Regions from separate parts of the Mesorhizobium sp. P2_D1 genome, predicted to be linked through region 1. Evidence: riboswitches for the same ligand, from Rfam matches in the RefSeq annotation. Region 1 holds a riboswitch; each other region holds the start of a gene.
The links. Region 1 has a riboswitch for cobalamin ahead of AC1D0I_RS13265 (DUF1636 family protein). Riboswitches for the same ligand answer to the same signal wherever they lie in the genome.

Region 1 (2,259 bases):
CGCATCGGCCTGCTGCAGATCGATTCCGTCAGTGCGGTGGTGCGCGCCCACTATATGCCGCTCTATTCGCGCCTTGGCCCCTATCCGCTCGCTCTGCTCGACAATGCCGCCGTGACGCGCAAGCGCACGGTGTTCGAATACTGGGCGCACGAGGCTTCCTTCCTGCCGGTCGAGACCTACCCGCTGATGCGCTGGCGCATGCAGCGGGCCGAGCGCGGCGATGAAATGTATCTCGGCCTCGCCAAATGGGGCCGCGAGCACGCTGGCTACATCGAACAGATCTACCGCGAGGTCGCCGATCGCGGTCCGATCGCCGCTTCCGCGCTCGAAGGCCAGAAAGGCTCGGGCGGCTGGTGGGGCTGGAGCCATGCCAAGCATGCCTTCGAATGGCTGTTCTGGGCCGGGCGCATCACCACGGCGCACCGTCGCGGCTTCGAGCGGTTCTACGATCTGCCGGAGCGCGTGTTGCCGCAAGCGATCCTCGACCTGCCCGTGCCCGCCGCCGAGGACGCGCACCGCGAATTGCTGCGCATTTCCGCCCGCGCCCACGGCATCGCGACATCAGGCGACCTGCGCGACTATTTCCGCCTGTCCCCTGCCGACATGAAGGGCCGGCTGGAGGAACTGGTCGAAACGGGCGAACTGCTGCCTGTGCGTGTCGAAGGCTGGGACAAGCCGGCCTATCTTCATAAAGACGCGCGTTTGCCACGAAAAATCGAGGCCCGCGCTTTGCTGGCGCCGTTCGATCCGGTCGTCTTCGAACGGTCGCGCACCGAGCGGCTGTTCGATTTCCACTATCGCATCGAGATCTATACCCCGGCCGATAAACGCCAGTATGGCTACTACGTCCTGCCGTTCCTGCTCGGCGACCGGATCGTCGGCCGCGTCGACCTCAAGGCCGATCGCCCCGCCAGTGTCCTGCGCGTCCATGCGGCCTATGCCGAGCCGGGCGCGCCGCCTGAAACCGCCGCCCAACTGTTCGAGGAACTGAAGCAGATGCAGGGCTGGCTCGGCCTTGAACGTATAGAGGTGACATCAGCCGGTGATTTGGGTCCGGCGCTGGCCGACCTGACCGTGTCGTAAGCCCACGTTGACACCGCCGCCCGCAAAAGCCTAAATCCGCTCCAGACGGTCTCCTCTCTTCAACGAGAGGAGCCAAGAGGGAATGCGGTGCGAAATTCCGATTTCAAATCCGCGGCTGTCCCCGCAACTGTAAGCGAAGAGCCAAGGCCGAAAGCCACTGGGGTATTCCCGGGAAGGCGGCTACCCAAGGCGATGACCCGCGAGCCAGGAGACCTGCCGTCTGCGACTGTAGAATCCGATCGCCCGGCGGGTTTCCGGGCAAGGAGCCCGATTTTTGGACCACGACAGCAGTTTTTCGGCTGGCACAGCGGACAATGCGTCCGGCGAGAGCGATGCCCTTGACGGCGTGACCGTCATCGTCTGTGCCTCCTGTCGTGATGAAACCGGTTCTGACGCCCATCCCCGCGCCGGCGAACTGCTTGCGGATGAAACACGCCGCGCCGCATCTGGCGAAAACATCCGCGTCCGCAGCGTCGAATGCCTCGGCAATTGCAAGCGCCGGCTCAGTGCCGCCATCCTGCGCGATGGCTGCTGGAGCTACGTCTTCGGCGACCTGACCACATCGAGCGGTGCCGATCTCGTCACTGGGGCAAAACTCTTCGCCACCTCGACCGACGGCCTGATCCCGTGGCGCGGCCGTCCCGATAGCCTGAAGCGCGGCCTCGTGGCCCGCATCCCTCCCCTCGACATGCTGAAGGACTGATCATGACTGCCTCCGTCTCCCGCGTCCCCTGCACCGTCGTCACCGGCTTCCTCGGCGCCGGCAAGACGACGCTGATCCGCCATCTCCTGGAAAACGCCGGCGGCAAGCGGATCGCCATCATCGTCAACGAGTTCGGCGACATCGGCATCGACGGCGAGATCCTGAAGGGCTGCGGCATCGACACCTGCCCGGAGGAAAACATCGTCGAACTGGCCAATGGCTGCATCTGCTGCACCGTTGCCGACGATTTCGTGCCGGCGCTCGACCAGATCCTGTCGCTGTCGCCGAAGGTCGACCACATCCTGATCGAGACCTCGGGCCTGGCTCTGCCCAAGCCACTGGTCCAGGCCTTTCAGTGGCCGACGGTGAAGAGTCGCGTAACGGTCGATGGCGTCATCGCCGTCGTCGACGGTCCCGCACTCGCCGAAGGCCGCGTCGCCAATGACATGGACGCACTTCAGGCACAGCGCGCC
Region 2 (2,259 bases), on a different contig from region 1:
TCCTCGACCATGATCATGTCCAAAAGCCGGTGAGGCAAGACCATCGTTCGGGAGCATGACTCAGTCGGCGTCGAGCGGCTCCGTTCCAACCGGCTTGCCGTCGCGCGACAGCCTGATCTTCTCGACCTTGTCCTCGGCGGCCTTCAGCAGCCGGTCGCAATGCGCCTTCAGCGCCTCGCCGCGCTCATAGATCCTGATCGACTGGTCGAGCGGCACGTCGCCACGCTCCAGATCATCGACGATCTTTTCCAGCGCATCGAGTGCCTGCTCGAAGCTCATCGCCTTGACGTCTTCGTTGGTCTCACCAGCCATCATTCATCCTTTCATCAGTCGCCCGACATGGGCGGCGACCGAAAATGCCAGTCCCTGCAGATCGTAGCCACCCTCTAGCAGGCTGACGAGCCGGTTGCCGCTGTGGCGCGTGGCGCGCTGCATAAGCTGGCCGGTCGCCCAGTCGAAATCATCCTCTGTCAGGTTGATTTCGGCCAGCGGATCGCGATGGTGCGCGTCGAACCCCGCCGAAATGATGATCAGGTCGGGCGCGAAATTGTCGAGCGCCGGCAGGATACGCGACAGCAAGGCATCACGAAAAACCTCGCTGCCGGTCTGCGGCGCCAGCGGCGCGTTGACGATGTTGCCGGCGCCGGTTTCGCTCTTCGCCCCGGTGCCGGGATAAAGCGGCATCTGGTGCGTCGAGCAATAGAGCACCGACGGATCGTCCCAGAAAATGTCCTGCGTGCCGTTGCCGTGATGCACGTCCCAGTCGACGACCGCAACGCGCTCGACGCCATGTTTCTTCTGCGCGTAGCGCGCGGCGATCGCCGCCGTGTTGAAGAGGCAGAAGCCCATGGCCGTGGTTTTTTCGGCATGGTGGCCGGGCGGCCGTGCGGCGACGAAGACATTGTCGGCGCGGCCGGCAAAGACATCGTCTACGGCGGCGTTGGCGGCGCCGATCGCGGTTATGGCCGCTTGCCAGCTCTTCGGGCTGACTGACGTGTCGGCGTCGATGCGGGCGATGCCCTCGTCGGGAATGGCGGCGCGGACGCGGGCGACGAAATCGGCGGGATGCGCGTAGAGAATGGTGGCCTCGTCGCCTTCAGGCGCCTTGATGCGATCGAGCCCGACAAAAGCCTCATCGTCGAGCACCCGTTCGATGGCGCGCAACCGGTCCGGCCGCTCGGGGTGACCGGGCGGCGTGATGTGTTCAAGGAAGATCGGATGGGTATAGAGACGTGTGGCCATCCTCCCTATCTAGTGCCCCGACGTCGCGATGGCCATGCGTTGTGGCCTGATGGCTGGGGAAAATCACACATGCGTCCATCGGTGTCGCTGCAGGCATTGGCGTCGTCAGCGCTTCGGCGTAAGGTCGCTGCCACTGCCTGGTGCCCGCCGCAAGCGGGAGAATCGGGAACACGGTTGAACTCCGTGGCGTGCCCAACGCTGTAAGGGGGACCGCGCCGGTAAATGCCACTGTCGATGACGGGAAGGCACCGGACGCGGGTTGATCCCGAGCCAGAAGACCGGCCTGGCAGGCATCGTCATCCGCATGGTCAGGCGGATGAAATGGATTGCAATCGCAAGGGGACACGCGATGCCGGAACACATGACCGCCTCTGTTGGCGACGGATTTGACCAGAATGCGCGCGATGCGGTCTATCGCGCCATGTTCACGCGGCGCGACGTGCGTAGCCATTTCCTGCCAACCGCGCTCGACGATGAGGTGCTGGCGCGGCTGCTGCTTGCAGCTCACCATGCGCCCTCGGTCGGCTTCATGCAGCCTTGGAATTTCATAGTTATTCGCGATGCCGAGCGACGGGAAAAAGTGCGTGACCTGTTCCTGGCGGCGCGTGAACAGGAACTGCCGGCCATCGCGGAAGAGCGACAGGCGCTTTACCGCAAGCTCAAGCTGGAAGGCATCTGCGAAAGCGCGCTCAACATCTGCATCACCTGCGACCGGCAGCGCTCGAAGGGTTCGCCACTGGGGCGCTGGCACAATCCGGAGATGGACCTCTACAGCACGGTCTGCGCGGTGCAGAATTTCTGGCTGGCGGCGCGCGCCGAGGGTGTCGGAGTCGGCTGGGTCAGCATCATCGAGGCGCAGGCATTGAAAAGCCTGCTGTCAATTCCCGAGCATGTGACGCCGGTCGCCTATCTCTGCGTCGGTCGAGTTTCTGAGTTCGCGCCAAAGCCGGACCTCGAAGCACATGGCTGGGGCCGCCGCTTGCCACTGCCGGAACTGATCATGAGCGAGACCTTTTG
Region 3 (2,259 bases), on a different contig from region 1:
GGCTTCTGGGAATCGGCTGTTAGTTGTTGCCGAAGAGGTTACGGTTGCTACCCTGGGCAGGCGTCTGAGCAGCCGGCTCCGACTTCTTGGTCGAAGCGGTGTACGAGCTGTCGACAGCAGCGGTGGCTGCCGGGGCATTCGAACCATAGTGGTCGCTGTTCGCGAAGGCGCTGCCGGAAATGGCCAGAAGGGCGGCGGCAGTGAGGATAATCTTTTTCATTTTTTGGTACTCCAGTATTTCTTATTTTTGCCGTCCGTCTAGCGGCGTGTCTTGGGAAGAAATCGCGTCGTTCGGACAGTCCCGATGTGGGAGAGCCATCCAGCCATTGCCAATCACGAAGTTGTTCCACGTGGACCAAGAATCCACCACTTGAAATTGTGCCACGGGTTTCCACACTCAATGTTTTTCTAAGTTATATCAAATAGTTGTACGAAGTAGGCACCCCGATCACCAACTGTGTCGGAGGCCCAGCGTTCACACGTCCTGCACGCACCGTCAACAGAAACGAACCGTTCGGTTCGATTTTAGCGGCAGCTAATAGTCACTTTTCGATACCTTTGACCTTTTTTGCTTCCTGGCAAGGGGTCGGATTCGGCTAGATTGGAGCCGGCTATGGTTACCCAAGAGAAAGGCTTCCGCTTCGCGATCGCCGACCGGAACGTTTCGCAAGCGTGTCGCGCCGCATGGATACGATGTCGTTTTCATGCCGATGACGCGCCCGCGATCGTGATTAGATCATGTCATCTCAGGTGCCGCTTCGTGACGACGAGGCGGAGAATTGGGAAGCCGGTCAGAATCCGGCGCTGCCCCCGCAACGGTGGTGGAGTTCAAGTCGCAACGGGAGACCACTGGGCAAACGCCTGGGAAGGTGTCGCGATGGTCCGCAAGGACAACTCCAGAGCCCGGAAACCAGCCCGAGATGTCTAGACTCGACTGATCGCGGTGGGCGGTCAAGAGGCGGATAGTGCATGTCCGGCGCATCGCCGGCCTGCGTCCAATCCTTCCTCCGTCACCACCAGTTCAGTCCTTAGAAACGAGGACAGGACATGGATGCTCGCAACGACATGCTGAGGCTCTTGAGTGGCCGGCGGCAAGGCTTTTCACTGGAACAGCCCTTCTACACCGATCCAGACTATTTCAAGCTCGACATGGAGCTGATCTGGTATCGCGACTGGCTGTTCATCGGTCATGATTGCGAGCTGCCGAAGCCGGGCAGCTACATCACGGCGCAGATTGGCGACTATCCAGTCGTGCTTGTCCGCGACCAGAAGGGCAATATCAACGCCTTCCACAATTCCTGCCGCCATCGCGGCAGCCGCGTCTGCAATTCCGACAAAGGCACGGCGGCAAAGCTGGTCTGCCCCTATCACCAATGGACCTACGAGCTGGACGGAAGGCTCTTGTTTGCCAGGCAGATGGCCGACAGTTTCGACAAGAGCCAGTTCGGCTTGAAGCCAGTCGCCTGCCAAAGCGTCGGTGGCTACATTTTCATCTGCCTTGCCAAGGAGCCGGCGGATTTCGCACCGATGCGCGCAATGATCGAGCCCTACCTTTTGCCGCACCGGCTGCGCGAAGCCAAGGTGGCGTTCGAGTCGACCACTGTCGAGAAGGGCAACTGGAAGCTGGTCTGGGAAAACAACCGCGAGTGCTATCATTGCGCCGGCAATCATCCGGAGCTCTGCAAGACGTTTCCAGAGGCACCCACGGTGACCGGCGTGCAAGGCGCCGACAGCGACCCGGAAATGCTTGCGCACTGGGCGAAATGCGAAGCGGCCGGCCTGCCGAGCAAATTCCGCATCGACCCGGCCGGACAGTACCGCGCCACCCGCGCGCCGCTGCTGCGCGATGCCGTCAGCTACACGATGACGGGAAAGCGTGCAGTCAAGAAGAACCTGTCCGACGGCGTTTCAACCGACCGCATCGGCTCCTTGCTGCTCTATCACTATCCGACGACCTGGAACCACATTCTGGGCGACCACGCCGTCACCTTCCGGGTGTTGCCGATCAGCGCCACGGAGACCGCGGTGACGACCAAATGGCTGGTTCACAAGGATGCGGTCGAAGGCGTCGATTACGATCTCGACGAACTCACACACGTCTGGACCGAGACGAACGACCAGGACCGGCGGATCGTCGAGGAAAACGCCTTCGGCATCCTGTCGCCCGCCTACGAGCCCGGCCCATATTCGGAGCTGCATGAGGGTGGCGTCATCCAGTTCGTCGAGTGGTACGCGTCGTTCATCGGCCCGCGCCTTGCC

Region 2: it holds a riboswitch for cobalamin, as region 1 does, so the genes downstream of both, bluB (5,6-dimethylbenzimidazole synthase) here and AC1D0I_RS13265 (DUF1636 family protein) in region 1, are expected to answer to the same signal.
Region 3: it holds a riboswitch for cobalamin, as region 1 does, so the genes downstream of both, AC1D0I_RS02620 (aromatic ring-hydroxylating oxygenase subunit alpha) here and AC1D0I_RS13265 (DUF1636 family protein) in region 1, are expected to answer to the same signal.

What each region holds. Positions count from the first base shown of each region.
Region 1 covers NZ_JBFUDZ010000014.1:119,702-121,960, forward strand. The annotation lists gene AC1D0I_RS13260 (winged helix-turn-helix domain-containing protein) at 1-1,083, shown strand, start outside; cobalamin riboswitch at 1,113-1,318, shown strand; gene AC1D0I_RS13265 (DUF1636 family protein) at 1,358-1,786, shown strand; gene cobW (cobalamin biosynthesis protein CobW) at 1,789-2,259, shown strand, end outside.
Region 2 covers NZ_JBFUDZ010000006.1:31,651-33,909, reverse strand. The annotation lists gene AC1D0I_RS07445 (exodeoxyribonuclease VII small subunit) at 61-312, opposite strand; gene AC1D0I_RS07440 (histone deacetylase family protein) at 316-1,242, opposite strand; cobalamin riboswitch at 1,364-1,543, shown strand; partial or broken gene bluB (5,6-dimethylbenzimidazole synthase) at 1,547-2,221, shown strand.
Region 3 covers NZ_JBFUDZ010000002.1:21,394-23,652, forward strand. The annotation lists gene AC1D0I_RS02615 (DUF680 domain-containing protein) at 20-220, opposite strand; cobalamin riboswitch at 732-933, shown strand; gene AC1D0I_RS02620 (aromatic ring-hydroxylating oxygenase subunit alpha) at 1,048-2,259, shown strand, end outside.